Regions from separate parts of the Planomonospora corallina genome, predicted to be linked through region 2. Evidence: predicted binding sites of a transcription regulator. Region 2 holds the regulator's gene; the other holds the start of a gene.
The links. The regulator LexA, encoded in region 2, represses DNA repair genes until DNA is damaged. The targets are predictions, from matches to a motif close to TCGAACANNTGTTCGA.
Positions count from the first base shown of each region.

Region 1: ruvC (crossover junction endodeoxyribonuclease RuvC) is a predicted target of LexA. The motif match lies at 11,671-11,686, and genes of this name have one in related genera.

Region 1 is NZ_JBHSBM010000021.1:16,182-31,450, forward strand. It holds gene ACFOWE_RS18835 (glycosyltransferase family 4 protein) at 1-1,109, shown strand, start outside; gene ACFOWE_RS18840 (hypothetical protein) at 1,106-1,645, shown strand; gene ACFOWE_RS18845 (DUF3048 domain-containing protein) at 1,818-2,837, shown strand; gene ACFOWE_RS18850 (GAF domain-containing protein) at 2,863-5,613, opposite strand; gene pdxS (pyridoxal 5'-phosphate synthase lyase subunit PdxS) at 5,848-6,762, shown strand; gene ACFOWE_RS18860 (alkaline phosphatase D family protein) at 6,956-8,629, shown strand; gene pdxT (pyridoxal 5'-phosphate synthase glutaminase subunit PdxT) at 8,864-9,445, shown strand; gene ACFOWE_RS18870 (YebC/PmpR family DNA-binding transcriptional regulator) at 9,449-10,201, shown strand; gene ACFOWE_RS18875 (cation:proton antiporter) at 10,306-11,586, shown strand; gene ruvC (crossover junction endodeoxyribonuclease RuvC) at 11,720-12,307, shown strand; gene ruvA (Holliday junction branch migration protein RuvA) at 12,304-12,924, shown strand; gene ruvB (Holliday junction branch migration DNA helicase RuvB) at 13,075-14,091, shown strand; gene yajC (preprotein translocase subunit YajC) at 14,535-14,906, shown strand; gene secD (protein translocase subunit SecD) at 14,992-15,269, shown strand, end outside.
Region 2 is NZ_JBHSBM010000025.1:121,292-136,560, reverse strand. It holds gene ACFOWE_RS22635 (pyridoxal phosphate-dependent decarboxylase family protein) at 1-1,236, shown strand, start outside; gene ACFOWE_RS22630 (vitamin B12-dependent ribonucleotide reductase) at 1,427-4,297, opposite strand; gene nrdR (transcriptional regulator NrdR) at 4,388-4,861, opposite strand; gene lexA (transcriptional repressor LexA) at 6,402-7,112, shown strand; gene ACFOWE_RS22615 (MalY/PatB family protein) at 7,347-8,513, shown strand; gene ACFOWE_RS22610 (hypothetical protein) at 8,639-9,802, opposite strand; gene leuS (leucine--tRNA ligase) at 9,859-12,345, opposite strand; gene ACFOWE_RS22600 (hypothetical protein) at 13,128-14,606, shown strand; gene ACFOWE_RS22595 (cytochrome P450) at 14,626-15,269, opposite strand, start outside.

The DNA.
Region 1 (15,269 bases), on a different contig from region 2:
GCCCGTACGCCTGGGACGTGCCGGGCGGCGTCCAGGTGCACATCCGCGACCTCGCCGAGGCGCTCATGGAGGACGGCCACCACGTCTCGGTGATCGCCCCCGCCTCCGACGACGCGGAGCTGCCCGGTTACGTGACCTCGGTGGGCCGCGCCGTCCCGGTGCCCTTCAACGGGTCGGTGGCCCGGATGTCGTTCGGCTTCCTGTCGGCGAACCGGGTGCGCCGCTGGGTGCGCGACGGGCGCTTCGACGTCCTGCACGTGCACGAGCCGTTCATCCCCTCGGTGGGCCTGCTGGCCTGCTGGGTGGCGAGAGGGCCGATCGTGGCGACCTTCCACGCCTCCTACGGGCGCTCCCGCGCCTTCTCCGTCGCGACCCCCGTGATCATGAGCGCGCTGGAGAAGATCACCGCCCGGATCGCGGTCTCGGACGCGGCGCGCAAGACCCTGGTGGAGTTCATCGGCGGCGACGCCGTGCTCATCCCCAACGGGGTGACGGTCCGCCGCTACACCGACGCCGAGCCGCTGCCGCGCGCCGCGGACGCCGAGGTGATCGGCTTCCTGGGCCGGATGGACGAGCCGCGCAAGGGCCTGCCCGTGCTGCTGGAGGCGTTCGCGCTACTGGCGCCCGAGCGGCCGCGGCTGCGCCTGCTGATCGCCGGGCCCGGGGACGCCGACGAGGTGCTGGGGCGGGTCCCGGCCGCCTTCCACGATCGCGTCGACCTGCTGGGCATGGTCAGCGAGGCCGACAAGGTCCGCGCCTACCACTCGGTCGACGTCTTCTGCGCGCCCAACCTGGGCGGGGAGAGCTTCGGCATCGTGCTCACCGAGGCGATGTCGGCCGGGGCGGCGATCCTGGCCAGCGACATCCCGGCCTTCCGCAAGGTCCTCGACGAGGGGCAGGCCGGGGCGCTGTTCGAGACGGGCGACGCCGGGTCGCTCGCGCGTGAGGCCGCCGCGCTGCTGGACGACCCCGCGCGCCGGGCCAAGCTCTCGGACGAGGCCCGCACCGCCGTGTGGAAGTACGACTGGTCCACTGTCGCCCGCGACGTCGTCCGCGTCTACGAGACGGTGGCGCGCACGGGCGGGGTCGAGGAGGACGACACCCCGTGACGGCTACGACGGTCCTGGTGGTGGGTGTGGTCCTGCTGCTCACCGCCGTCTACGTCTCCTGGCGGGCGGGCCGGCTGGACCGGCTGCACATCCGGCTGGAGGTGGCCCGCGAGTCCCTGGACGCCGCCCTGGTGCGGCGGGCCGCCGTCTGCCTGGAACTGGCCGGCTCCCGCGTCCTGGACCCGGCGACGAGCCTGGTGCTGGCCGCCGCGGCCCACGAGGCCCGTACGGCGGGCCCGGAGGAGCGCGAGCGCGCCGAGAGCGACCTGTCGCGGGTGCTGCGGGCGGTGCTGGACCAGGAGCGCTTCCGGGAGAAACTGGCCGAGACCTCCGCCGGAGCGGAACTGCTCCAGGAACTGGACGCCGCGGTCGCCAAGGTCGTCTACGCCCGCCGTTTCTACAACAACGCGGTGAACCTCGCGCGTGCGGCCCAGCGCCGCCGGCTGGCCCGCACGCTCCGGCTGGCGGGGCACACCCCGTACCCGGACTTCTTCGAGATCGACGACGCTCCGCCGCAGGCGCTGGCGGCGGAGTGAGCCCCGCGGGCCGGGGCCGGAGCCGGCGGGACCCCGGGGGCGCCGCGCCGCCGCGGACGGGCCGCTCCCGCGCGGTCTCCCAGGTCATAGACATGAAATCGCTATACAAGCGGAACGCCAGGCAAGTCGGTCACCGGTAAGCTCTTGGCGATTTTCAGGCCGATTCGAGGAGATGACCGTGCGGCTACCCCGGATGATCGCCGTCACACTGACCGGAGCGGCGGTCCTGCTGCCGGCCGCGGCCTGCTCGTCCGACGAGCCCGCCCCGGGCAGGCAGCCGCAGGCGGCGGCGGAGTCCCCGGAGCCGACGCCGACCCCGGAGCCGACCCACCCCTTCACCGGCCTGCCCGGCGGGACCCGCGGCCCGGTGCTCGCGGTGAAGATCGAGAACACCGCGGCGGGCAAGCCGCAGCTCGGTCTCAGGAGTGCGGACATCGTCTACGTCACCCAGGTCGAGGCCGGCCTGACCCGGCTGATCGCGGTCTTCTCCTCGAAGATCCCGCCCAAGATCGGCCCGGTCCGCAGCGCGCGCATCACCGACCTGCACCTCGTCCCGCAGTTCGGCAAGCCAGCCTTCGCCTACTCCGGCGCGCAGACCAAGATGCTCCCGTTCATCGCCGCGGCCCCGCTGTTCGACGTCTCCGACAGCCGCGCCCCGGGAGCCTACTTCCGCCAGCCGGGGCGCTACGCCCCCTACAACCTGTTCGCCGAGACCAAGAAGCTGCTGGCCGGGGCGCCCAGGGCGAGCAAGGCGAAGGACATCGGCTTCACCTTCGGCGACGCCCCGGCCGAGGGCGGCACGCCCCGCAGGACCTACAGCGTGAAGTACCCGGCGGCCCGCTTCACCTTCGGCTGGTCGGAGAAGGCCGGCAAGTGGCTGATCTGGCAGGACGGCAAGAAGGACATGGCGGCCGAGGGCGGCCAGCTCGCCGCCCCCACGGTCGTCGTGCAGTACACCAAGACCGAGCGCTCGCAGTTCCACGACAAGAACCAGAGCTACACGCCCCTGGTGCGCACCACCGGCAAGGGCCGGGCGGTCGTCCTGCGCGACGGCAAGGCCTACAAGGCGCGCTGGAGCCGCGCCTCGGAGAAGGAGGGCACCGTCTTCACCACCGAGACCGGTGAGCCGATGAACTTCGCCCCCGGCCAGGTCTGGGTCGTCCTCGCCTCGGCCAGGCCCGTCGTCCCCTGAGGCCCGCTCCGGACCCGCTCCGGGCTCAGTGCGGCGCCGACGGGTCGGCCGGCAGCCGCACGGTGAAGGCGGTGCCGCCGCCGGCGCGCGGCGCGGCGGTGACGGTGCCGCCGTGCGCCTCGACGATCGCCTTGGTGATCGCCAGGCCGAGGCCGGTGCCCTTGATCCCGGCCTGCCGGGCGGTGGAGGCGCGGAAGAACCGGGAGAACAGCTGCTCGTACTGGTCGGCCGGGATGCCGATGCCGCTGTCGGCGACGGTCACCGCGACCGTCCCGTCCCGGCCGTCTCCGCCGCCGGGCTCCGCACCGGCGTCCGGACCGCCGTCATGGCCCGCGGTGACGGTGACGGCGCCGCCGTCGGGTGTGTACTTGATCGCGTTCGACAGCAGGTTGTCCATCACCTGGCGCAGCCGTACCGGATCGGCGTGCACGTGCAGGTGGTGGGGGAGGTCGGCGGTCAGGTCGATCCGCTTGGCCTGCGCGGCCGCCCGGTGCTCGTCGACGGCCTGGCGGACCAGGCGGGTCAGCCACACCGTGCGCGCGTCGACGCTCACCCGGCCGCTCTCCAGGCGGGCCAGGTCCAGCAGGTCGTCGACCAGCTCCTGCAGGTGGTCGCTCTTGCGGTCGATGACCTCGATGAAGGCGCGCAGCTCGGCGGGGAGGCCGGGGGCCTCGCGCAGCATCTCGGCGTAGCTGCGGATGACGCCGATGGGGCTGCGCAGCTCGTGGCTGGCCATCGCCATCAGGTCGTCCTTCATCGCGTCCAGCTCCCGCAGCCGGTCGACCTGCTGCTGGCGCTGGGCGAGCAGGCGCTCGCGCTCCTCGGCGATCTCGCGGTGCGCGGTGACGTCGCTGGAGATGCCGTCGACCAGCAGCCGCTCCCCCTCGCGGCGGGGCACGCCCCTGCTCCAGATCCAGCGGGTGACGCCGTCCAGGCCGATGAGCCGGTACTGCAGCTGGGCCCGGCGGCCGGCGATCAGCTCGGCGCAGTAGGCGCGGAAGGCGTCCTGGTCGTCGGGATGGACGAACCGGAGCATGACGGCGATGAAGTCGTCGTCGGGGGCCAGGTGCAGCCGTCCGCCGAAGACGGCGGTGTGCTCGGTGTTGACGTAGATCGCGCGGGTCGTGCCGTCCGGCCGGACCTCGACGGTCCAGATCTTGTCGGTGAGCTGGTTGACGATCTGGTCGAACTGGCGGCGGCTCTCGGCCAGGACGACGGCGAGCTCCTCGGCGCGGCGGCGCTCCATGTACCGGCCGACGTGGGCGCAGACGCCGTCCAGCAGGTCGACCAGGTCGTCGTCGGGCTGCTGGGGGTGGTCGGCGCCGAAGATCAGCACGCCCAGCACCTGGTCGCCGCTGCGCACCGGCAGGGCCATGGCCGAGCGGATCCCGGCCCGCGACCCGGCCTGCAGGCGGGAGAAGCCGCGCGGATCGGCCGCCATGTCGCTGATCCAGACCGGCTCACCGCGCTCCCAGGCGAGCCCGGGCAGGTCCTGCCCGCGGGCGAACACGGCCGGGTGGCCGGCGGTGAAGGCCGACAGGTCCCGCCCGGGCCTGCTCCAGAAGGCGATGGAGGCGATGGACTCCTCGCCGGAGTCGACCTGCCAGTACTCGCCGTAGGTCCACCCCAGCGCTTCGGTGACCGCGGCGGCCACGCCGGCGGCGGCCTCCCTGCTGGAGGGGGCGTCGGCCAGGACCTCCGCCACGGCGTGCTGGGCCGAGCGCAGCGTCTCGGCCCGGTGGGCGGCGGTGACGTCACGCAGGATCACCACCGCGCCCAGACGCCCGTCGTCACCGTCGATCGGCCGGCCGGTGACGGAGAACCGGCGCGGCTCGGCGTCCGGGGGACGGGTGACGATCTCCTCGCCGTCGATCCGCTCGCCGGCCAGGGCCCGCGCCAGCGGCACCCGCGCGCCGCGCAGCGGGGTGCGCCCGTCGGCGGCGAAGATCTGGAAGACCTCGCCTGTCTCCATGACGTGGCGGTGGGGGCCGTCCGGGCGGATCTCCCGCAGCGGCCGGTTGGTCAGGATCACCCGGCCGTCGCGGTCACAGGCGTCGACCCCCACGTCCAGGTTGTCCAGCAGCGTCCGCAGGAACATGCGCTCGTCCTGCCGATCTGCCCCGCCGCGGTCACCACCGCGGTCACGGTCGTGGTCACCGTCGCGGTCGCGGTCACCGTCGCGGTCGCGGTCGCGGTCGCGGTCGCGGTCGCGGTCACCGTCACGGTCGTGGTCACGGCCACCGGACGCCTCCCGGACGCGGTCCGGCTCCGCGGGCGGTCCGGGCCGGGGCGAGCGCAGCGCGATCTCGGCCTCCGCCAGCGCGGCCAGATCCTCCAGCGCGTCCAGCTGCCCGGCGTCCCACTGCCGGGGCGCGGCGTCGATCACGCACAGCACGCCCAGCACCTGGCCGGCGGGGGCGCGCAGCGGCGTCCCGGCATAGGAGCCCAGATCCCCGCGGGCGACGGCGCCGACGCCCCGCCAGCGCGTGTCGGCACGGGTGTCGGGCACGGTCAGCGGCGCGCCGGTGGCGACGATGTGCCGGCACAGCGACTGCGACAGGGGCGTCCGCCGGCTCCGCTCGGGAGCGGCGCACCCGGCCGTGCTGACGACGACCTGCCGGTCCGCGTCGATCAGCGAGACCATCGCCCCCGGCACCCGGAGCCAGCGGACCGCCAGGCGGGTCACCCTGTCCAGCAGCGGCACCCGCTCCGCCTCCAGCAGCCCGGTGGCGCGCAACGCCCGCAGCCGCAGTCGGTCATGGATGTGGTCTGTCATCGACACGGTCCATCTCCCCCGAGAGTTCTCCACCCGTATCCGTGCCCACCAGCAACGTTACGCGGCCACGGGCGGCGGACGGCGATCAGCGCCCTCCGCCCTCCCCGGTCCGCCGGAGCGGGGAGGGCGGAGTGGTGTGGGGAATACCCGGGCCACCGCCTACGATGAACAGGTGGCGGCCGCCGCGTGGGCGGCCCGTGATCCGCAGCAACCAGCCTCGTGAGGTAGAAGACCGTGTCCAGCAGCACGCCCGAAGTCACCGAGACCGCCATCACCGGAACCGCCCGGGTGAAGCGCGGCATGGCCGAGATGCTCAAGGGCGGCGTCATCATGGACGTCGTCACCCCGGAGCAGGCCAAGATCGCCGAGGATGCCGGCGCGGTCGCCGTCATGGCGCTGGAGCGGGTCCCCGCCGACATCCGGGCGCAGGGCGGCGTCTCCCGGATGAGCGACCCCGACATGATCGACGGCATCATCAACGCCGTCTCGATCCCCGTCATGGCCAAGGCCCGCATCGGCCACTTCGTCGAGGCCCAGGTCCTGCAGTCGCTCGGCGTCGACTACATCGACGAGTCCGAGGTGCTCACCCCGGCCGACTACGCCAACCACATCGACAAGTGGCAGTTCACCGTGCCCTTCGTCTGCGGCGCGACCAACCTGGGCGAGGCGCTGCGCCGCATCACCGAGGGCGCGGCCATGATCCGCTCCAAGGGCGAGGCCGGCACCGGCGACGTCTCCAACGCCGTCACCCACATGCGCACGATCCGCGCCGAGATCAAGCGCCTGTCCTCGCTGCCCGCCGACGAGCTCTACGTCGCGGCCAAGGAGCTGCAGGCGCCGTACGAGCTGGTGGCCGAGGTCGCAAGGACCGGCAAGCTGCCCGTCGTGCTGTTCACCGCCGGCGGCATCGCCACCCCGGCCGACGCCGCGATGATGATGCAGCTCGGCGCCGAGGGCGTGTTCGTCGGCTCCGGCATCTTCAAGTCCGGCAACCCCGCCGAGCGCGCCGCCGCCATCGTCAAGGCCACCACCTTCTACGACGACCCGGACGTCGTCGCCAAGGTCTCCCGCGGCCTGGGCGAGGCCATGGTCGGCATCAACGTCGACGAGATCCCGGTCCCGCACCGCCTCGCCGAGCGCGGCTGGTAAGTCCTGACGGCGGGGCGGCCTCCCGCGCCGCCCGGTCCGGCGCGCGGGACGGTCACCCGCGGTGAAAGACGCCGTCAAAGGCGGCGCCCGTGAAGGGCGCCGCCTTTTGCGCGTCCTGAGGAGTTCACCCTCTTGTCGTGATCGTCGGCGAGGCCGCGGCTTCACCGTCCGATCGCCCCGGGAGGATCCCCCCATGTCCCAGCTCAGCAGGCGCTCCTTCCTCGTCACCGGCCTCGCGGGCGCCGCGGCCGGCCTGCCCTCCGCCGCGCGCGCCGCCCCCGGCCCCGGCGGCGGGGCCTCCCCGGCCTCCCGGGAGCTGCGCTCCGACCCCTTCACGCTCGGCGTGGCCTGCGGCGACCCGGACTCCGGCGGCTTCGTGATCTGGACCAGGCTGGCGCCGCGGCCGCTCGCCGAGGACGGCGCGGGCGGCATGCCCGCCAGGCCCTTCGCCGTCCGCTGGCAGGTCTACGCCGACGAGGCCGGCCGCCGGCCCGTACGGCAGGGCGTGGCCATCGCGCGCCCCGAGCGGGGCCACAGCGTCCACGTCGAGGTCGACGGGCTGGCCTCCGGCCGGGACTACTGGTACCGCTTCAGGGCCGGGCGGTACGTCTCGCCGACGGGCCGGGCCCGGACCGCCCCGCACCCGCTGTCGTACGGCTCCGGGCTGGTGCTGGCCTTCGCCTCCTGCGCGCAGTACGAGCACGGCCACTTCACCGCCTACCGGCGCCTGGCCGAGGACCACCCCGGCCTGGTCCTGCACCTGGGCGACTACCTGTACGAGTACGGGCGCGACGTCTACACCGCTCCCGGCGGGAACGTCCGCCACCACGAGGGGCCGGAGACCGAGACCCTGGCGGACTACCGCCGGCGGCACGCCCAGTACAAGACCGACCCCGACCTGCAGGCGGCGCACGCCGCGGCGCCCTGGCTGGTCGTCTGGGACGACCACGAGCTGGACAACAACTGGGCCGGAGAGGTGCCGGAGAAACCGGAGACCCCGCAGCCGGGCTTCCCCGCCCGCCGCGAGGCGGCGTTCCGCGCCTACTACGAGAACATGCCGCTGCGCCGCGGGTCCGTCCCGCGCGGCGCCGGCATGCGGCTCTACCGGCGGATCCGCTGGGGGAGGCTGGCCGTCCTCCACCTGCTCGACACCCGGCAGTACCGCAGCGACCAGGGCTGCGGCGACGGCTACCGCGACTGCCCGGAGGCGGCCGTCCCGTCCCGCTCGATCACCGGCGCCGAGCAGGAGCGGTGGCTGCTGGAGGGCCTGCGCCGCTCGCGGGCGCGCTGGGACCTCCTGGGGCAGCAGGTCTTCTTCGCCCAGCGCGACAGCGACGCCGGACCCGCGAAGGTCACCAACCAGGACACCTGGGACGGCTACCCCGCCTCCCGGCGGCGGATCACCCAGGGCTGGGTGGACGCCGGGGTGCGCAACCCGGTCGTGCTCACCGGGGACGTGCACGCCCACTGGGCCGGCGACCTCAAGCTCGACTACGACGACCCGGCGTCCCGCACGGTCGGTTCCGAGCTGGTGACCTCCTCGATCACCTCGGGCGGGGACGGCCGCGACTCCGACCCGGCCGCCCACCCGTTCCTGGCGGTCAATCCGCACCTGAGGTTCCACAACGACCAGCGCGGCTACGTGGTGACCCGCATCGAGCGCGAGCGGCTCACCGCGGACTTCAAGGTGCTGCCCCAGGTCTCCCGGGCGGGCGCGGAGGCGTACACCCGGGCGAGGTTCGTCGTCGAGGACCGGGTCCCCGGGATCCAGCAGACCTACCTGCGCCCGCTGGATCCCCCGGTGGCCGCAACGCCCGCGATCGACCAGGTCCGGGAGACCGTGGACCGGGAGACCAGGCGCCCCTGACGGCGTCACCGGGCCCGCGCGAGCCCGCGCCGGGGCGGCCGTGCGGCCGTCCCGGCGCCTGCCCGGGAGCGTCCCGCGGGAGCGCCGCGCGGAGGGCGGGGCGGCCGGTCCGGCGGGGCACGCCCGTGCCGGAGGAGGACGGCCGGAGGCGGAGAGGCGATCACCGTCCGGCACACCGCGCGGCAGCGGTTACCCTCGTAGGGCGAACCCGACGAGCCGGACGAAAGGACGAGCGTGCCCACGATCGGTGTGCTGGCCCTCCAGGGAGACGTGCGCGAGCACATGCGCGCGCTGGAGGACGCGGGAGCCAAGGCGGTGGCCGTACGGCGCCCCGGTGAGCTGGAGACCGTCGACGCCCTCGTCGTCCCGGGCGGGGAGTCCACCACCATGTGGAAGCTCGCGACCACGTTCGAGATGCTGGAGCCGCTCCGGGCGCGGATCGCGGGCGGCATGCCCGCCTACGGGTCCTGCGCCGGAATGATCATGCTGGCCGACCGGATCCAGGACGGTGTCGAGGGTCAGCAGACCATCGGCGGCATCGACATGACGGTCCGCCGGAACGCCTTCGGCCGCCAGATCGACTCCTTCGAGGCCGACATCGACTTCGCCGGCCGGGGCGGGCTGCGCGCGGTGTTCATCCGCGCCCCCTGGGTGGAATCGATCGGCCCGGAAGTGGAAGTGCTGGCCCGGGCCGAACCTGCCGATAGGATCGTCGCGGTCCGCCAGGGGCCGCTGCTCGCCACGTCCTTCCATCCGGAGCTGATCGGGGACGCGGGCGTGCATTCGTACTTCGTGGAAATGGTGAGGGAGTTCTAGGCGATGTCCGGCCACTCCAAATGGGCGACGACGAAGCACAAGAAGGCCGCGCTTGACTCCAAGCGGGGCAAGCTGTTCGCCAAGCTCATCAAGAACATCGAGGTCGCGGCCAGGACCGGTGGCCCCGACCCGGACGGCAACCCGACACTGTACGACGCCATCACCAAGGCCAGGAAGAGCTCGGTCCCGCTGGACAACATCGAGCGCGCCCGCAAGCGCGGCGGTGGCCTGGAGGCGGGCGGCGCCGACTGGCAGACCATCATGTACGAGGGCTACGCCCCCGGCGGCGTCGCGGTGCTGATCGAGTGCCTCACGGACAACCGCAACCGGGCCGCCTCCGAGGTCCGCGTGGCGCTGACCCGCAACGGCGGCTCGCTGGCCGACCCCGGCTCGGTGTCCTACATGTTCAACCGCAAGGGCGTCGTGATCGTCCCCAAGGGCGGCCTGTCCGAGGACGACGTGCTGATGGCCGTCCTCGACGCGGGGGCCGAGGAGGTCAACGACCTGGGCGAGAGCTACGAGGTCGTCTGCGAGGCCGGTGACCTCGTCCCGGTCCGCAAGGCCCTGCAGGACGCCGGGATCGACTACGACTCGGCCGAGTCGAGTTTCCTGCCGACGATGAACGTCCCCCTGGACGAGGAGGGCGCGCGCAAGGTCTTCCGGCTGATCGACGCGCTCGAGGACAGCGACGACGTGCAGAACGTGTGGGCCAACTTCGACGTCTCCGACGAGGTCATGGAGAAGATCGAGGCCTGACGGGCGGCGCGCCCCTCCCCGGCGGAGGGGCGCGCCGTTCCGTCCTGCCATCTTGGTTGTTCTGCGAGGTTTGTCCCCCTGCGTACGGGTAGCAGCGGCTCACCATGGGGAGCCCTGATCTCGTCTTCGCGGTGGCCGGCGCCGGAGCCCTGCTCGCCGCCGTGCTCCCGCAGCTGCTCGACCGGCGGCCCTTCTCGCTGCCGCTGGCCTGCCTGATCGGCGGGTTCCTCCTCTATCTGGTGCCGCTGGGGCTGTCGCGGCCCGACCCCGTCGCCCACCGGGCACTGCTCGAGCACGCCACCGAGGTCTGCGTCATCATCTCGCTGATGGGCGCGGGGCTGGCGATCAACCGGCCCTTCCGCTGGGCCCGGTGGGCCTCGACGTGGCGCCTGCTGGCATGGACGATGCCGCTGAGCGTGGCGGCGGTCGCCCTCGCCGCCCACACCCTGCTGGGCTGGCCGTGGGCCGCGGCGCTGCTGCTCGGAGCCGTGCTCTCGCCGACCGATCCGGTGCTCGCCTCCGACGTGCAGGTCGGCCAGCCGGTCGACTGCGAGAAGGACGACGACGAGGTGCGGTTCACGCTCACCTCCGAGGCCGGGCTCAACGACGGCCTGGCCTTCCCGCTCGTCTACGCCGCGATCGCCCTCGCCCTCGCCGGGGGCGGCGCCGGCTGGGTCGCGGAGTGGGCGCTGGCCGACCTGCTCTACAAGTGCGTGGTCGGGGTGCTGGGCGGCCTGGCGACCGGCACCCTGCTGGGACGGCTGTTCTTCCGGGCCAGGACGGCGGACCTGCGGCTGGCCGAGCACCGCGACGGCTTCGTCGCGCTGGCCGCGACGTTCCTGGCGTACGGCGCCACCGAGCTGACGGGCGGGTACGGCTTCATCGCGGTGTTCGTGACCGCCTGCACCATCAGGGCCGCCGAGCGCACCCACGGCTACAACGGCGTGCTGCACGGTTTCATCGAGCAGATCGAGCGGCTGCTGACCGCCTGGCTGATCCTGCTGCTCGGCGGGTTCGTCGCGACCGGCGGACTGTCCGCGCTCACCTGGCAGGGGGCCGCGGTCGGGCTGGGCCTGCTGCTGGTGGTCCGGCCGCTGACCGGCTGGCTCGCCGGCCTCGGCGGACGGGCGGGGCCGCGCGAACGCGGGGTGATCGCCTTCTTCGGCATCCGGGGCATCGGCTCGCTGTACTACCTCGCCTACGGGCTCGGCCACGCGGGCTTCGGGGTGCCGCCCGAGGAGCTCTGGGCCGTGGTGGCGTTCACCGTGGTGGCCTCGCTGGTCCTGCACGGCGTCACGGCGACGCCGGTGATGGAGCGGCTGGACCGGCTGCGGGTGAGGGCGGCCGAGGACGGCGGCGGGGAGCCCGCCGCCCAGCGGCTGTGAGCCCCCGTCCCCGCCGGCCGGGGGAGCGGCGGGTCCGGCGGCCTTTCCGTGCGGGGCGGGGCCGCCAGGCGGTAGAGTCGGGCACCGAACAGGTGTTCGGCGGGTGGGAGGCGTGCCGGTGCGGGTGCCCGAACTGCGGGTGATGGGGGTCGATCCAGGGCTGACCCGGTGCGGGCTCGGCGCGGTGGAGGGACGCCCCGGCGCCCCGCTGCGCCTGGTCAAGGTCGGCGTCGTGCGCACGGCGGCCGACGAGGAGATCGGGGCCAGGCTGGTGGCCGTCGAGGCCGGGATCGAGCGGTGGCTCGACGAGGTCAGGCCGGACGCCGTGGCCGTGGAGCGGGTCTTCGCCCAGCACAACCTCCGGACCGTGATGGGCACGGCCCAGGCCTCCGCCGTCGCCATCCTGTGCGCCTCGCGGCGCGGCATCCCGGTGGCGATGCACACCCCCTCCGAGGTGAAGGCCGCGATCACGGGAAGCGGCACGGCGGGCAAGCAGCAGGTCGGCGCCATGGTGACCAGGCTGCTGCGGCTCGACGAGATGCCCAAGCCCGCCGACGCCGCCGACGCCCTCGCGCTCGCCATCTGCCACGTGTGGCGGGGCGGGGCGCACAACCGGCTGGCCGAGGCGCTGGCCAGGACGAGGACGGAGCCGGGCACGACCGCGGCGGCCTACTTCCGCGGCCGGGGTCGCGGCGGACATGCGAGAGGAACGATGAAGTGATCGCCTCGGTGCGGGGACGGGTGACCACCATCGCGCACGACAGGGCGGTGGTCGAGGTCGGCGGCGTGGGCGTGCTGGTGCACTGCACCCCGGGCACGCTCGCGACGCTGCGTGCGGGCGAGGAGGCCCGCCTGTCCACCTCCCTGGTGGTCCGCGAGGACTCGCTCACGCTGTTCGGCTTCGCCGACGACGACGAGCGCGGCGTCTTCGAGATGCTGCAGGCCGCGAGCGGCGTCGGGCCCAAGGTGGCGCTGGCCATGCTGGCCGTGCACACGCCCAACGCGCTCCGGGTGGCCGTCGCCGCCGCCGACGTCAAGGCGCTGACCCGGGTCCCGGGCGTCGGCCCCAAGGGCGCCCAGCGGATCATCGTCGACCTCAAGGACAAGCTCGGCACCCCGGAGGAGGCCGTCAGCGCCGCGCTCAACGGCCGTGCGGCCGCGCCCGCCTGGCGGGATCAGGTCCACTCGGGACTGGTCGGCCTGGGCTACTCGGCCAAGGACGCCGACGAGGCCGTCGCCGCGGTGGGCCCGCAGGCCGACGCCGAGCTGGCCGCGGGCCGGACCCCGCAGGTCGCGGCCCTGCTGAAGGCGGCGCTGCGTGCGCTGAGCGTGCGATGAACGGAGGAGGTCACGTGAGTGAGCGGAGCGAGCGAGCCATGGGTGCTGCAGTGTCGCTCGCGCGGCCGACGGAGGAGGTCACGTGAGTGAGCGGAGCGAGCGAGCCATGGGTGCTGCAGTGTCGCTCGCGCGGCCGACGGAGGAGGCCGCGTGAGTGAGCGGGATCTGGTGTCGCCGGAGGCCGAGGGCGACGAGCGGCTGATCGAGGCCGCGCTCCGGCCCAAGCGGCTGGAGGAGTTCATCGGCCAGGCGCGGGTGCGCGAGCAACTCTCACTGGTGCTGCACAGCGCGCTGCGCCGCGGGCGGCCCCCGGACCACGTGCTGATGAGCGGGTCGCCGGGGCTGGGCAAGACGACCCTGTCGATGATCATCGCGACCGAGCTGGGCGTGCCGCTCCGCATCACCTCGGGGCCGGCTCTGGAGCGGGCCGGTGATCTGGCGGCGATCCTCTCGACGCTCTCGGAGGGCGAGGTCCTCTTCGTCGACGAGATCCACCGTATGGCCCGCCCGGCGGAGGAGATGCTCTACCTCGCCATGGAGGACTTCCGGGTCGACATCGTCGTGGGCAAGGGGCCGGGCGCGACCGCGATCCCGCTGGAGATCGCGCCCTTCACCCTGGTCGGGGCCACCACCAGGGCGGGGCTGCTGCCCGCGCCGCTGCGCGACCGCTTCGGTTTCGTCGCGCACATGGACTTCTACGAGGCCGGGGAACTGGAGCAGGTCCTGCACCGCTCGGCGCGGCTGCTCGGCCTCCGGCTGCCCGACGACGCCGCGCGCGAGATCGCCGGGCGGTCGCGGGGCACGCCCCGTATCGCCAACCGGCTGCTGCGCAGGGTGCGCGACTTCGCCGAGGTGCGGGCGGAGGGGGAGATCTCGAAGGAGGTCGCCGCGGCCGCGCTGGACCTCTACGAGGTCGACGCCGAAGGTCTGGACCGGCTGGACCGGGCGGTGCTGGACGTGCTGCTGCGCAGGTTCGGGGGAGGTCCGGTCGGCCTGTCCACGCTGGCCGTCGCGGTGGGGGAGGAGCCCGAGACGGTCGAGGTGGTCGCCGAGCCGTTCCTGGTCCGGCAGGGCCTGCTGGCCCGGACCCCGCGCGGCCGGGTCGCGACCGCCGCGGCGTGGTCGCACCTGGGGCTGACGCCGCCGCCGGACGCGTTCGGCGCCTGAGGAGCGGGTGCGGCGCCTGAGGGCTCCGCACCCGTCCGGTGGGCACGGCGCCGTACACACCCGTGCGGTGGGCGCGGCGCCGTACATGAGGGACGCGCACCCGTGCGGTGGCGCGGCGTCGCACATGAGAGACGCGGGAGAGATGCGGAAGAGACGCGGAGCCGGCGGCGTTGTTCCTGGAGAGCCGGTGGCGTTGCTCCCGGAGGGGGAGGGGGCGCGGACTCCGGCGCGGCGGAGCCGTACAGGGATGATCACGGATCGGTGACGAGGGTCTCGAAACGGGAACTTCCCCACGTGCCCGATCGTGACCTCGTTGCCGCGCTTCTAACAGCTCGCCTAAACTCCGTGGCTTGGCTGGCTGTGTAGGCTGACGTGCTGAGCGGCGTGGCCGTATACGACGTCCGGCGCCAGGCCGGTCATTCTCAAGTTGGAGGAACGGCCCCATGGGCGACTACTCAAGCCTCATCATGATCGCTCTGATGGTCGTGGTGTTCTACTTCCTGCTCATCCGCCCGCAGCGCAAGCGGCAGCAGGAGCAGGTCCAGATGCAGAACTCCCTGACTCCGGGGACGCGGGTCATGACCACGACGGGACTGTTCGCCACCGTGGTGGCCATCGACGCCGAGGACGTGATCCTGGAGGTCGCGCCCGGCGTCGAGACCCGCTGGGTCAAGGCCGCCATCGGGCGGGTGATGCCCGAGGCGGACGACGCCGGGAGCGTCCGGGAGGACGTCGCGGGCATCGACGGCGACGTGACGGAAGTCCCCGAGCAGCAGGGTGACAACGAGGACTCGGCCCCCAACAAGAAGTCCTGAGCGCGGCTCACCCCCAATCCCCCTTAACCGAAAGAACTGACGACCAGTGGCCCGACCGACCAGCGGCCAGAGCAGACCGGGGCGCATGCTCCTGGCGCTTCTGGCGCTCATTCTCGCCATGGGCGGGGCGATGCTCCTGGAGGAGTCGCTCACTCCCGAATATGGCCTCGACCTCGCCGGCGGCACGACAGTGACGCTGTCGCCCATCACCCCCAACGGCGGCACTCCCAGCGAGGAGAGCCTCGACCTGGCCGTGAACATCATCCGGGAGCGGGTGAACGGCAGCGGCATCTCCGACGCCGAAGTGGCCAAGTCCGGTGACAACATCGTCATCTCTGTCCCCGGAGTCGGTCAGGAGGAGGT
Region 2 (15,269 bases):
ACGGGCACGGCGGGAGCGCTGGAGGCGTTCGCCCGGCGCTGGGAGCCGGGCTTCGCGGCCAGCGCGGGCCCCCGCTATCTGGGCTTCGTCACCGGCGGGGCCACCCCGGCCTCACTCGCGGGCGACTGGCTGACCGGCGCCCTCGACCAGAACCCGACTTCCGGCCTGGACTCCGGCGCCCCCGATCTGGAACGGGAGACCGTGGCCTGGCTGCGTGAGCTGTTCGGCCTGCCGGCGGAGCACGCCGGAGCCTTCGTCAGCGGCGCGACGATGTCCAACTTCACAGGTCTGGCCGTCGCCCGGGAGTGGCTGGGCGAGCGGCACGGCGTCTCCGTGTCCGAGCAGGGGACGGGCGTGCTCGGAGACGTCCCCGTCCTGTCGGGCAGCCCGCACTCCAGCATCGGCAAGGCCCTGTCCATGCTCGGCCTGGGACGCTCGGCCCTCCGGCCGGTCGGCACGCTCCCGGGACGGGAGGCCGTCGACGCGGCCCGGCTCGAGCGGGCGCTGGAGGCGCTCGGGGGCACGCCCGCGATCGTGGTGGCCAACGCCGGGACGGTGAACACCGTCGACTTCGACGATCTGCGCGCGATCACCGCACTGCGCGAACGGTACCCCTTCTGGCTCCACGTGGACGCGGCCTTCGGGGCCTTCACCGCGCTCTCCCCGGAGCACGCCCACCTCGTCGACGGGCTCGGCGAGGCCGACTCGGTCTGCGTGGACCTGCACAAGTGGCTGAACGTGCCCTACGACAGCGCGGTCCAGTTCACCCGCCGCCGCGACCTGCAGGCCCGGGTCTTCGCCAACTCCGCCGCCTATCTCGGACCGATCGGCGGCGACCTGGACCGGGTGGACCTGGTCCACCTGACCCCGGAGAACTCCCGGCGGCTACGCGCCCTGCCGGCCTGGCTCACCCTCGCCGCCTACGGCCGCGAGGGCCACGCCGAGATCGTCCGGCGCTGCGTCGCCCTGGCCGGGCTGCTCGGCGAGCGCGTCGCCGCGCTGCCCGGCTACCGCCTGCTGGCCCCGGTCCGGCTCAACGTGGTCTGCTTCACCCTCGCCGAGGCGCCCGAGCGCGTCGGGGACCTGGTGTCGGCGATCGTCGACTCCGGTGAGGCCTTCCTCACCCCGACCGTCCACGACGGCGTGCCCGCGCTCCGGGCCGCCTTCAGCAACTGGCGCACCACCGAGGCCGACGTCGAGCGCGTCGCGAAGCTCCTGGAGCGGCTCTCGCCGTGACCGCCCGCCGTCCTCCGGCGGGCCCGCATGACCTGTTCCGTCCCCGTTCCCGCGGAGCCGTACGGCCGTGCGGCTCCGCGGGAACGGGGACGGGAAACGGGAGCGGGCCCGCGGCCGGCGTCTCCGCCCGGCCACGGGCCCGCTCCCGGGCCGGGCGGGGTGTGCTCCCCCGGACCGGCCCTCCCTCGGATCAGCTGCAGCCGCTGGTGGAGCCGCAGCCCTCGCAGACGTAGCAGCTGCCGGCCGGGCGCATCTTGGTGCCGCAGGTCATGCAGAGCGGAGCGTCGGCGGTGCGGCCCTGGTGGGACTCCAGGGAGCCGCTGCGCGCGGGCTCCTGCCGGGCCGGCTCGGCCGGGGCGGCGGTCCCGCTCTCCTTGCCCTCCTCGGCGCGCCTCTTGGGCTGCTCGATCGGGGCCGAGGCGGCCAGCTCCGCCATGACCTCCTCGGACTGGAGCGCCGCCGGGTCCTCGCCGCGCTGCTGGGCGGCGCGCTCGGCCGCGGAGAAGATGCCGAGCGCGGCACGCTCCTCGTAGGGCAGGTGGTCCAGCGCCAGGCGGCGGAAGATGTAGTCCATCACCGAGGCGGCCATGCGGATGTCCGGGTCGTCGGTCATGCCGGCCGGGTCGAAGCGCATGTTGACGAACTTGCTGACGTAGGTCTCCAGCGGCACGCCGTACTGCAGGCCGATGGAGATGGCCACGGAGAAGGCGTCCATGACGCCCGCGAGGGTCGAGCCCTGCTTGGACATCTTCAGGAAGACCTCGCCGAGACCGTCGTCGGGGTAGGACGAGGCGGTCATGTAGCCCTTGGCGCCGCCCACGGTGAAGCGGGTCGTGCTGCTCGGACGCTGGTTGGGCAGCCGGCGGCGGGTCGGGCGGACGATCTCGACGACCTTGACCTCCGGCTCCGCGGCGGCCGCCTTCTCCTCGCTCTTCTCGGCGGCCTTCTTGCCGCCCGCGGAGAGCGGCTGACCGACCTTGCAGTTGTCGCGGTAGACGGCCAGGGCCTTCAGGCCGAGCTTCCAGCCCTCCAGGTAGACCTGCTCGATGTCGTCGATCGTGGCCGACTCCGGCAGGTTGACGGTCTTGGAGATCGCCCCGGACAGGAACGGCTGGACCGCGGCCATCATCCGGACGTGGCCCATGGGCGCGATGGCCCGCTCGCCCATGGCGCAGTCGAACACCTCGTAGTGCTCGCGGCGCAGGCCGGGGGCGTCGACGACGTGGCCGTGCTCGGCGATGTACTCGACGATGGCCTCGGCCTGCTCCTGCTGGTAGCCGAGCCTCGCCAGGGCCCGCGGGATCGTCTGGTTCACGATCTGCATGGAGCCGCCGCCGACGAGCTTCTTGAACTTCACCAGCGACAGGTCGGGCTCGACGCCCGTGGTGTCGCAGTCCATCATGAGCCCGATGGTGCCGGTGGGCGCCAGCAGCGAGGCCTGGGCGTTGCGGTAGCCGTTCTTCTCGCCGAGCTTGAGGCACTCGGCCCACTGGCGGGACGCCTCGGCGTGGATCGCCCGGTCCATGGTCTCCAGCGTGCGCAGCGTGTCGTTGGCGCCTGCGTGCTTGCGCATGACGCGCTTGTGCGCCTCGGCGTTGCGGGCGTAGCCGTCGTACGGCCCCACGATGCCGGCCAGCTCGGCGCTGCGCCGGTAGGAGGCGCCGGTCATCAGCGAGGTGATGGCGGCGGCGATGGCCCGGCCCCCGTCGGAGTCGTAGGCGTGGCCGGTGGCCATCAGCAGGGCGCCCAGGTTGGCGTAGCCGATGCCGAGCTGGCGGTAGGCGCGGGTGGTCTCGCCGATCTTCTCGGTCGGGAAGTCGGCGAAGCAGATCGAGATGTCCATCGCGGTGATGATCAGCTCGGTGATCTTCACGAAGTTCTCGACGTCGAAGGAGCCGTCGCCGGAGAGGAACTTCAGCAGGTTGATGCTCGCCAGGTTGCAGGAGGAGTTGTCCAGGTGGACGTACTCCGAGCACGGGTTCGAGGCGGTGATGCGGCCGGTCTCCGGGCAGGTGTGCCAGTCGTTGATCGTGTCGTCGTACTGGATGCCGGGGTCGGCGCACTCCCAGGCCGCGGTCGCCATCTTGCGGAACAGGTCGCGGGCGTCGACCTCCTCGATGACCTCGCCGGTGAGGCGGGCGCGCAGGCCGAACTTCTCGCCCTTCTCCACCGCGCGCATGAACTCGTCGGAGACGCGCACGGAGTTGTTGGCGTTCTGGTACTGGACGGAGACGATGTCCTTGCCGCCCAGGTCCATGTCGAACCCGGCGTCGCGCAGCGCGCGGACCTTGTCCTCCTCGCGCGCCTTGGTCTCGATGAACTCCTCGATGTCGGGGTGGTCGACGTCGAGGACGACCATCTTGGCCGCCCGGCGGGTGGCGCCGCCAGACTTGATCGTGCCGGCGGAGGCGTCCGCGCCGCGCATGAAGGAGACCGGGCCGCTGGCGGTGCCGCCGCTGGAGAGCAGCTCCTTGGAGGAGCGGATCCGGGAGAGGTTCACCCCGGAGCCGGAACCGCCCTTGAAGATCACACCCTCTTCCTTGTACCAGTCGAGGATGGACTCCATCTGGTCGTCGACGGACAGGATGAAGCAGGCGCTGACCTGCTGGGGCGAGGCGGTGCCGACGTTGAACCACACCGGGGAGTTGAAGCTGAAGACCTGGTGGACCAGGGCGTGCTTGAGCTCGTGGTCGAAGATCTCGGCGTCCTCGTCGGTCGCGAAGTAGCCGTTCTCGACGCCGGTCCTGGTGTAGACGCCCACCACGCGGTCGACGAGCTGCTTGAGGCTCCACTCGCGCTGCGGGGTGCCGACGGCGCCCCGGAAGTACTTGGTGGTGACGATGTTGGCGGCGTTGACCGACCAGGAGGCGGGGAACTCCACGCCGCGCTGCTCGAAGTTGACCGAGCCGTCACGCCAGTTGGTCATGACGACGTCACGGCGCTCCCACGCCACCTCGTCGTACGGGTGCACGCCGGGGGTGGTGAAGACGCGCTTCATCTTCAGCCCCTTGCGCGGGCGCTTGCCTCCGCGCGCCGCCGTGCCGCTGACCGTCTCCGTCATGACTTCCCCCTTCCGGGCCCCCGCCGGAGCCCTTCCGACCACATCAACGCGCCGCTCGACTCCCCCGGCGCCCGGGGATTGACTTCTTGTTCAGTCCTGCTCGGCGTCCTGCTGGGCGGAACGCTCCGCCCGCAGCTGCCTGATCTCGGCCTCGAAGTCGGCCAGCGTCTCGAACCCCCGGTAGACCGAGGCGAAGCGGAGGTAGGCCACCTCGTCCAGCTCGCGGAGCGGGCCCAGGATCGCCAGACCGACCTCGTGGGCGGGGATCTCCGCGGCTCCGGTCCCCCGGATGCTCTCCTCGACGCGCTGGCCGAGCTGGGCCAGGGAGTCCTCGCTGACGGGCCGTCCCTGGCACGCCCGCCGGACCCCGGCGATCACCTTGTCCCTGGAGAAGGGCTCGGTCACCCCGCTGCGCTTGCCCACCATGAGGAGCACCGTCTCCTGCGTGGTGAACCTGCGCCCGCACTCCGGGCACGTGCGCCGGCGGCGGATGGCCGCGCCGTCCTCGGTGGACCGGCTGTCGATGACCCGCGTGTCAGGGTGGCGACAGAACGGACAGTGCACGTGCGTCGCCTCCTTGGCCTGCCGGGTGTCACACCTGCCCCGCCGGCCTCACGTCATTCCATGCGCGATGCCCGCACTGAATCCGCCGGCGAAGGCGGAGTGCGGTAACAGAAACACAACTTATGGTGAGACTGAGTGGGTGGTGCCACTAGATGTTGTGGTGCAACCGTAGAAGTGCGCGACCATGAACGCAAGTTGATCGGCGAGACCCGAGTGAAGCCGCAGATCAGGACCGCGAGCCGGGCGTGTCGCCCTTCCCCGGCCGCCGGAGGCCTCTCCCCGGACCCGGCGTGCGCCGTCCCGCCCCGCTCCGAGGGGGCCTGCCCGCCGCCCCGCTCCGCCGCACCTCTCCGCCCCGTCCCCGCGGGTCCCGTCGACGCCTCCGGAGCGCCCGGCCGGGTAAGCGGCCGCGCAGGTCAGAGCGGGCCCGATCCCGGCCCGCGATCTCGGACCAGGCCACGCCGCAGGCCGGACGAGGGTACCGGACGGCCGCCACCGCCCGTGACACGGCGGCCGTTCACGACCGGCTCCGGCCGGTCCGATCGTCTCCCGGACACGCCGCCTCCGGGTTCGCACCCCCGGTCGCACCACCCGGACACCGCACCCTCCCGGCCCGCACCCCGGACACGCCGCCTCCGGGTTCGCACCCCCGGTCGCACCACCCGGACACCGCACCCTCCCGGCCCGCACCCCGGACACGCCGCCTCCGGGTGCGCACCCCCGGTCGCACCACCCGAGCGCGCCGTCCGGGCGCCCACCGGGTGTGTCAGGCGGGGAGGAGACGGATGATCGCCCAGAGCAGGCCGAGGGCCAGCAGGACGAGTGCGAGCACCGCCACGACCCGGCCCCTGCGGGTGAGCCTGACCGGCGGCGCGGAAGCGCGCCGGACGCCTCCGGCACCTCTGGCGCCCCCGGCACCTCCGACGCCGCCGGCATCCTTCGCGCCTCGAGCGCCTCGGACGCCCTGAGCCCTCCCGACGCCTCGAACGGCGCCCCGGACACCTCCGGTTCCACTGACGTTCCCGGCGTCCCCGGCGCTCCGCGCCGGCCCCTGGCGCCTTCCTCCGGAGCGGGGAGCGTCGCGCATCGCCCCGGACCGCCCTCCCTCCAGCACCCGCAGGCGCGGCCGCCCGGGCTCCGGCCGTCCTTCCGGCCCGGGCCACCGCCCCCACCCCCCCGCCCGGTCGGGGGTCTTCGCCCACCCCACCGCCTGGTCGGGCGTCCGCGCCCGCCCCGCCCGCTCGGGAACCCAGGCCCGCCCGACCCCCTGCTCCGATGCCCGTGCCCGCCCGGCCGCCCGCCGGGATCGCCGCTCCTGCCCGGTCGTCCTCACACGCTCCCCCCTCCCCGCGCCCGGACCCGGGCAGCGGAAAGATCGGCGAATCGAACACGATGTCGATCGAACTCCCGTACGATGTTGTACACCACGCCGTCGAGGATTTCGAGGAAGACTCGAACAATTGTTTGAAGATGATCTTCGACAGGAGTACGGTCGCTGTGTGCGACACGAGGAATACGGAACGGGAGGCGAGGAGATCGCATGAGCGAGCGCAATGAGAACGGCGCGGCCCCCAGTGACCTGGCGGTGCGCAGGCGTGACTCCCTCGGCCTCACCCCCAGGCAGCGCAAGATCCTTGAGGTGATCCGCGACTCCGTGCAGCAGCGCGGCTATCCGCCCTCGATGCGTGAGATCGGCGAGGCGGTGCAGCTCACCAGCACCTCCAGCGTGTCCCACCAGTTGACGGCGTTGCAGCGCAAGGGCTACCTGAGGCGTGACCCGCACCGGCCCCGCGCGCTGGAGGTCCGCCTGCCCGGTGAGCCCGTGCTGTGGGTGGACCCCGACGCGGGGAGCGACGAGACGCCGGTCAGCCGTCCCACCGCCTCCTACGTCCCCCTCGTGGGCCGGATCGCCGCCGGTGGCCCCATCCTCGCCGAGGAGAGCATCGAGGACGTCTTCGCCCTGCCCAAGCAGCTGGTCGGCGAGGGCACGCTCTTCCTGCTCCAGGTGACCGGTGACTCGATGATCGAGGCCGCCATCGCCGACGGCGACTGGGTGGTCGTCCGCCAGCAGCCGGTCGCGGAGAGCGGCGACATCGTGGCGGCGATGATCGACGGCGAGGCCACCGTCAAGACCTTCAAGCGCCGGGACGGCCACGTCTGGCTGGTCCCGCACAACCCGAACTACGACCCGATCCCGGGCGACGAGGCCACCGTCCTCGGCAAGGTCGTGGCGGTCCTCCGCAAGCTCTGAGCCGGCGCGCTCCGGCAGGAGGCGCCGGGGCGGGCGCCGCGTCCCGCCCCGGCGCCGGGCCGGCCATGAGCCGGTCACGAACCGGCGCTTTCGAACCGGCACCGCCGAACTGCCGAACCGATCCCGCGCCATCGGCCCGCCCGGCATCCGCACGGGCCGATGGCCCCACCTCCACCGGCCGCCCGCGGACATCGGCCAGAGCATCGGGCCGCCCACCCCTACTAAGCTGAGGCGGTGAGCGATCTGCCCGATATGAACGATCTGACCCTGGAAGACCTGACCACTCGGGACGGAGCGAAGTGGTCCCTGGCGGGACCCGGGGTGATTCCGGCGTGGGTCGCGGACATGGACTTCCCGGTTGCTCCCGCCGTGCGGGAGGCCCTGCTCCGCCGGGCCAACGGTGACCTCGGCTATCCCGCCTGGCTCGACCAGCTCGGTGACGGTCCCCTCGCCGGAGCCTTCGCCGAGCGCATGGAGCGGCGGTACGGCTGGCAGGCCGACCCCGGCCACGTGCGCTCCTTCACCGACATCAACCAGGCCCTCCAGGTCGTCCTGCACCTGACCACCCGGCCCGGGGACATGGTCGCCCTGCACGTCCCGGCCTATCCTCCCTTCCTGCAGACACTGGCCGACATGGACCGGCCGCCTCTGCCCGTCCCGATGGAGCCCTCCGGCGACTCCTGGGGCTTCGACCTCGACGCCCTGGCCGCCCGGCTCGCCGAGGGGCGCTGCCGGGTGCTGCTCCTGGTCAACCCGCAGAACCCGACCGGACGCTCGTTCACCCGCGCCGAGCTCACCGGCCTCGCCGAGCTGGCCGAGCGCCACGACCTGCTGGTCGTCTCCGACGAGATCCACGCCGACCTCACCCACGGTCCGGCCGGGCACGTCCCCTTCGCCACGCTGCTGCCCGAGCGGACCGTCACCCTCACCTCCGCCACCAAGGCCTTCAACCTGGGCGGCATCCGCTGCTCGGTGGCGCACCTCGGACCGTCCGCGGTACGCGCGGCCCTGACCGCCCAGCCCCGCCACCTGTACGGCGCGGCCCACGTGTTCGGGGTCGACGCGACCGTCGCGGCCTGGCGGGACGGCGACGGCTGGCTGGAGCGGGCGCGGGCGGTGCTCGATCGCAACCGGCGCCTGGTCGCCGAGCGGCTCCCCGAGGGCGTCGGCTACCGGGTACCCGACGCCACCTATCTGGCCTGGCTGGACTTCAGGACGCTGGGGCTGGGCGAGGACCCGGCCGAGTTCCTGAATCGCGAGGCCCGGGTGATGCTCAGCGCGGGCCCGTCGTTCGGCCCCGGCGGAGAGGGGTTCGCCCGGCTGAACTTCGCCACTTCCGAGCCCGTCCTCTCCGAGATCCTGGACCGCGTCGCCCGGGCGGTGAAGGCCTTCTCGCCGTGACCTCCCCGCCCCGGGCGGGGGTCTCCTCGCTCTGACCTCCCCGGCCGCCGGGCGAGGTCAGAGCGGGGACCTCCTCCGGGCCCTGCCCCGCGACCGCGTCGGCCGGCCGTACGTCCCCGTGGAGGTCAGGGGGTCGATTCGAAGGAGCCGCCGATGTCCGGCAGGGGCGAGGCGGGGTCGGCCGCCGCCTCCAGGTTCCCGTCGGCCAGCATGCGGTGCGCGAGATCCGCCCTGCCTCCCGGGGCGATCCTGAGCGTGGCGCGCAGGGCCGTGAACCCGCCGCTCGCCACCTCGTCGTGCTCGATCGCGTAGGCGTACTTCCCGTACGACTCGCCCTGCAGGGTCTTGGCGGTCGTGGTGAGCCTGCCGGTGAAGGTCTTCTTCACCTCGGCGGCGAAACCGTCCCTCGGCAGCACGCAGACCACGTTGACCGGGGTGTCCTCCGGGAACACCGGACGGCGCAGCCCGACCGCGTAGAGGGCCACCGCCGCGGACTCCTTCTCCCGCAGGATGACCGCGTTGACGAGGTTGCCGCCGAGACAGTCGGCGACGGCGGCGTGCGAGGGGCTGCCGGCCAGGGAGTCCGGCCCGCCGAAGGCCGCGGTGAGCGGGCCCGAGGCCGTTCCCATGGCGATCGTGGAGCCGGTGACGACGACCTTGTTGAGCAGGTTCAGCACCCCGATGTCGCGCAGCCGGTCCACGGATCCGGCCGCGCGGTCCCTGGCGAGCACGAGACCGTCGCGGCCGCCGATCTTCGCGCGTTCGGCGCCCCGCTCGGTCAGTCTCCTCCTGACGGTCCCGGCGTCGACGCCGCCGTCGAGGCGGACGCTCCTGTCCGGCTGGTGGCCGATCGTGATGGCGCGGTCCGCGGCGAAGGGGTCGATGCCCGTCCTCTCCGCCAGCAGGGGCGCGGTGCTCAGATCGCTCATCCCGTAGAGGACGGAGGACGCCCAGGGACCTTCCTCCGCTCCCCGCGCGGTCAGCACACCGAGCTCGCGCCAGTGGCCCGGAGCGCCGTACTCGAAGTACAGGTCGGCGGGTCCGCTGCCGGAGACCGCGGCCATCGCCTCGCGGAGACCCTCGTCCCTGCCGGACGAGGAGCTCCCCGTGCTCTCCTGCCCGTCTCCGGAGGGGGAGGCGGCGGGAGACGGGGCGGTGGAGGGAACGGTGGAGGGAAGACCCGAGGGAGGAGCCGGGGCGGCGGACGGACGGCCCGGAACGGCCTCCCCGCCCGAGCAGCCCGACAGGACCAGCCCTGCCGCCGCGAGGGAGACCGCGATACGTCGCATGCGGGAACTATAGTAGAGGGCGCGCCCAATGGGTGGTTTTGGACGCGCCCCATCCGCTACGGCACGATGTTGACCAGCTTCGGCGCGCGGACGATGACCTTGCGCGGCGCGCCGGTCAGGAAGCCCTGGATCTTCTCCGAGGCCAGCGCCAGCGCCTTCAGGTCGTCCTCGGAGATCTCCGGGGAGACCTCCAGCCGGTCGCGGACCTTGCCGGCGACCTGCACGACGCAGGTGACGGACTCCTCGACCAGCAGGGCCTCCTCGGCCACCGGCCAGCCCGCCCTCACGACCGAGGCCGGGTGCCCCAGACGCTCCCAGCCCTCCTCCGCGACGTACGGCGCGACCAGCGAGAGCATGACCGCCAGGGTCTCGGCGGCCTCCCGGACGGCCGGGTCGGCGGCGCCGGGCCCGGAGTCGATGGCCTTGCGGGCCGCACTCGTCAGCTCCATGATGCGGGCCACCGCCACGTTGAAGCGGTGCGACTCGACCAGCCCGGTGACCTCATGAATGATCTTGTGGACGGTCCTGCGCAGCTCCAGGTTCCCGGTGGAGAGGTCCACGCCGGGGGCGGAGGCCGCGCCCGCCTCCGCCATGACCCGGAAGGCCCGGGCCAGGAACTTCTGGGAGGCGGCGGGCGAGACGTCGGCCCAGTCGATGTCGTCCTCGGGCGGACCGGCGAAGATCATGGTCAGCCGGACGGCGTCCACGCCGAAGGCGTCGATCTGCTGGCCCAGGTCCACACCGTTGCCCAGCGACTTGGACATCGCCTTGCCCTGGTTGATCACCTGGCCCTGGTTGAGCAGGCGGGTGAAGGGCTCGGTGAAGTCGACCATGCCCATGTCGTGCAGGACCTTGGTGAAGAACCGGGAGTACAGCAGGTGCAGGATCGCGTGCTCCACCCCGCCGACGTACTGGTCGATCGGGCCCCACTGGCGGACCTTCTCCACGTCGAACGGGCCGCCCTCGTAGTCCGGGTCCACGTAGCGCAGGTAGTACCACGAGGAGTCGACGAAGGTGTCCATCGTGTCGGTGTCCCGCCGGGCGGGGCCACCGCACTTGGGGCAGGACACCTCGACCCAGTCGGCGGCCGAGGCCAGCGGGGAGATCCCCTTGGGCGCCAGCGCCTCGCCGCGCAGGTCGGGCAGGGTGACCGGGAGCTGCTCGTCCGGGACGGGGACCTCACCACAGTCGACGCAGTGGATGATCGGGATCGGGCAGCCCCAGAAGCGCTGGCGGGACAGCAGCCAGTCGCGCAGCCGGAAGTTGACCGTGGCCTTGCCCGTGCCCCGCTCGCTCAGGATCTCGATGATCCTGCGGATCGCGGAGGTCTTGTCCAGGCCGTCCAAGGGGCCGGAGTTGACCATCACACCGTCGCCGGAGGTCGCCACCCCCGTCTCCCCCGGGTCGGCCATGCCCGTGTGGACCACGACCCGGACCGGCAGGTCGAAGGTGCGGGCGAAGTCCAGGTCGCGCTGGTCGTGCGCGGGCACGGCCATGATGGCGCCGTGGCCGTAGTCGGACAGCACGTAGTCGGCCGCCCAGACCGGCATGCGCTCGCCGTTGACCGGGTTGATCGCGTAGCGGCCCAGGAAGACGCCGGTCTTCTCCTTGTCGGTGGAGAGCCGGTCGATGTCGCTCAGCTTGGCCACCTCGGCCCGATATGCCTCGAAGGCCGCCCGCTGCCCGTCGGAGACGATCTCCTCGGCCAGCGGGGCGTCCGGGGCGACCACGAAGAAGGTCGCGCCGTACAGGGTGTCGGGGCGGGTGGTGTAGACCGTGACCGGCTCGTCGCGGCCCTCGATCACGAAGTCGACGTCGGCGCCCTCGGAGCGGCCGATCCAGTTGCGCTGCATGCTCAGCACGCGCTCGGGCCAGCCGCCCTCCAGCTGCTCCATGTCCTCCAGCAGCCGGTCGGCGTACTCAGTGATCTTGAAGTACCACTGGGTCAGCTCGCGGCGGACCACCTCGGCGCCGCAGCGCTCGCACCTGCCGCCGACGACCTGCTCGTTGGCCAGCACCGTCTGGTCGTTCGGACACCAGTTGACCAGACCGCCCTTGCGGTAGGCCAGCCCGCGCTCGAAGAAGCGCAGGAACAGCCACTGGGTCCACCGGTAGTAGGAGGCGTCGCTGGTGTGCAGCCGGGTCGACCAGTCGAAGGAGACCCCATAGCGCTTGAACGAGGCGGCCTGGGTTTCGATGTTGGCGTAGGTCCACTCGGCGGGGTGGGCGTTGCGCTTGATCGCGGCGTTCTCCGCGGGCAGGCCGAAGGAGTCCCAGCCGACGGGATGCAGGACGTTGTAGCCCTTCTGGACCCAGTAGCGCGCGACGACGTCGCCGATGCCGAACGCCTCGGCGTGCCCCATGTGCAGGTCACCGGAGGGGTAGGAGAACATGTCGAGCATGTAGCGCTTCTCGCGGGTGTCGGCGGGGTCGCCCGAGGCCCGGAACGGGTCCAGCTCCTCCCATCGCCGCTGCCACTTCGCCTGCAGTGCCTGGGGGTCGTAGTGCTGCTCGTCGCGTTGTGTGTCGGCTCGCTCGCTCACGTCTCTTCCCTCGGTGTACGTCTGCGCAGATGACCTGGACCATCCGGCCCCAATAGAAAAACCCTCCGCTCACGCGAAGGGCAGCCGCATCGGCGGGCGCCTGGAACGCGCCCTCGCTCCCGTGTCCGGCGCGGCAGGCCGGACCGCGGAATCTCGCGGGGCGCCCCCTAAGGCAGGGAGAGCCGATGCGGCCCGGTAAGCAGCAGGGCCGCGGCACGCATAGTCCAAGACTATCGCAGTCCGCAAGCGGGGGTCATGGCCGGAAGACGGCACCCGATCATGGTGGAACCGGGACACCGGAGCCGCCCGGGCGGCACAATGGGGGGCGCCCGTCCATCCGGGGCAACCGAGACGCGATGGCGACGGATCTGTTGTGACCTCGTCTGTCCCGGCAGTTTACCCTTTTCACCGTGGCACACTCAGCAGAGCCGGGGCAGGGCCCGGATCCCACGGAGGCGGGTCTGCCTCTGCAGGACCCTCCGACCGATCCCACCGGCCTCCAGTTCAGGGAAGCGTTGTCCCGTTTTCCTGCGAACCCCCCCGCCTCGCGTGAGAACATGCCCAACACACATAATTCGGGCACCCGTGCGGGAGGTAAGGAAGCCATGGCCTCGGATCATTCCAGCCGACCCCCCGTACCCCCGTCATGGGGCCAGACGCCCGAGCCCTCATCCGCCGGCGCGCACGACTCCTCCGGCCCCCGCCTCCCCCGTCCGCAGACCGGCCCGTCCGAGGCCCCGTCCCGTACGGCCTCGATCCCGGGGAACCGCTCGTGGCAGCAGATGTTCGGCACGGACGCCTCCGGTCCGCAGGGAAACGGCGGGCCCCGGCAGGACTCCCCCGCGCGGCCCTCCGCCCCGGCCTCCGGCGGCGGGCGGGACTCGTCCTCCGGCGACGGCGGGCGGGGCCCGTCCTCCGGCGAGGCGGCGCCCTCCTCGTTCTTCACTCCCGCCTGGTCCGACTCGCGGCCGAACTGGACGGCACCCTCCGAGGGTGCCTCCGAGGGTGCCTCCGAGGGTGCGGAGTCCCGGCCGAACTGGGCCGCTCCCGGCCCGGACTCCCGGCCCGGCTGGACCCCGCCGGTCGCGGACGCCGGCCCCGGCGCCCCTTCCGGCCCCGGGGCCGTTCCGGCCGCCGGGCACGACCCGTTCGCGCGGCAGGACCCCTTCACGTCCGGTGACCCCTTCGCCCGGACGGCGACCTTCGGAGCCCCGGCCTCCTTCCCCACCGCCCCCGGCCATGACGCCGGACCCGGACGTGACGCCGCCGGGCCCGGACGCCCGGTGCCCGGGGGACGGCGGCCCGGCCCGCAGCCGGAGCCGTCCGGGCAGGCCGGCGCCGGACAGGGCGGACAGCCCGGGCAGAGCCGGGCGGGCGGCCACCTGAGCCGGGACCCCTCCGACCCCAACCGGCCGTTCGTCACGGCGGGTCAGATCAGCGGGCCGAAGACCCCTCCTCCGGAGCGCCAGCAGGAGCTGTGGAACACCGTCTTCGGTGACAACTACCAGGCGATCGGGGAGGAGGACGAGCTCGCCGGGTCCGGCAGGCCCGTGTGGGTCTTCGCGCTCGCCGGTTCGGCGGTGATCGCGCTCGTCGGCGCGGTGCTGTGGGCGTTCATCGGCGGCCCGCTGGCCTCCAGCGAGGAGGATCCCGCGGCCGCCGCGACCAAGCCCTCGCAGACGGCCAAGCCGAGCCCCACCGCGAAGAAGATCGGCCGCCTGCCGAAGTTCCCCGGTGACGCCTCGCCGGTGGCCGGCGCCCTCACCGACGCCAGGGCCGGGCTCACCCTGCCGCAGCTGGGCGCGCCGTGGCGGCTGGACACCCGCCCGAGCGTGGCCACCACGTACGGCTTCAGCACCCGGCAGTACGTCCTGGCCGGACAGGACCCGGCGGGCAAGCCCGTGGCCGCGCAGCTGATGTCGGGACCGCTCTCGCCCCGGATGCGGAAGTACTACACCTCACCGGAGAACCTCTCCCCGGTGATCAACGCGGTCACGCTCGTGGCGCGTAAGAAGTTCTTCCCCGAGGGCAACACCGCGCGCAAGACGGCCCAGCAGACCCTGTCCGTCGGCGGCCTGCCGGCGCAGCTCGCCGCCTACGAGGTCACCGCGGACCAGCAGAGGACCACCGTGGTCGTGGCGGCCGTGAGCACCGGGGCCGATCTGCCGTCGATCGTCTACATGTCGGTGCCGGACAGCAAGAAGGAGCTGCTGCCGGACATCAACGCCGTCTTCAAGGCGATCCGGACGACGGCGGGCTAGGGACGGACGGCCGGGCGGGCTAGAAGACGCACGGCATGTGCTTGATGCCGTTGATGAAGCTGGAGTAGAGCCGCTGGGGCTCGCCGCCCTCGATGTGCGGGACCCGGCGGAACAGCTCGCGGAACATCACGGTGATCTCCCGGCGGGCCAGGTGGGCGCCCAGGCAGAAGTGCGGCCCCGGCCCGCCGAAGCCCACGTGCGGCCCTTCGGTCCGCAGGACGTCGAACCGGAGCGGGTCGGTGAAGACCGACTCGTCCCGGTTGGCGGACCAGTAGAAGAGGACGACCTTCTCCCCTTTCCGGTAGAGGTTGCCGTTCATCTCGTGGTCGCGGGTCACCTTGCGGCGCATGAAGTTCACCGGCGAGGCCAGCCGGACGATCTCCTCGACCGCCCCGGCGACGCGCCCCTCGAAGTCCTCCATGAGCAGCGCGCGCTGGCCGGGGTTCTCGGTGAACAGGTGCAGACCGTGCGAGATGGCGTTGCGCGTGGTCTCGTTGCCCGCCACGACCAGCAGGATGAAGAACGATCCCAGCTCCTGCCCGGTGAGCCGCTCCCCGTCGATGTTCGCGCACGCCAGGGCCGAGATGAGGTCGTCGGCGGGGTGCCCGGCCCGGTGCGCGGCGAGGTCCTGGACGAGCTGGTTCAGCTCCATGCCCGCCGTCA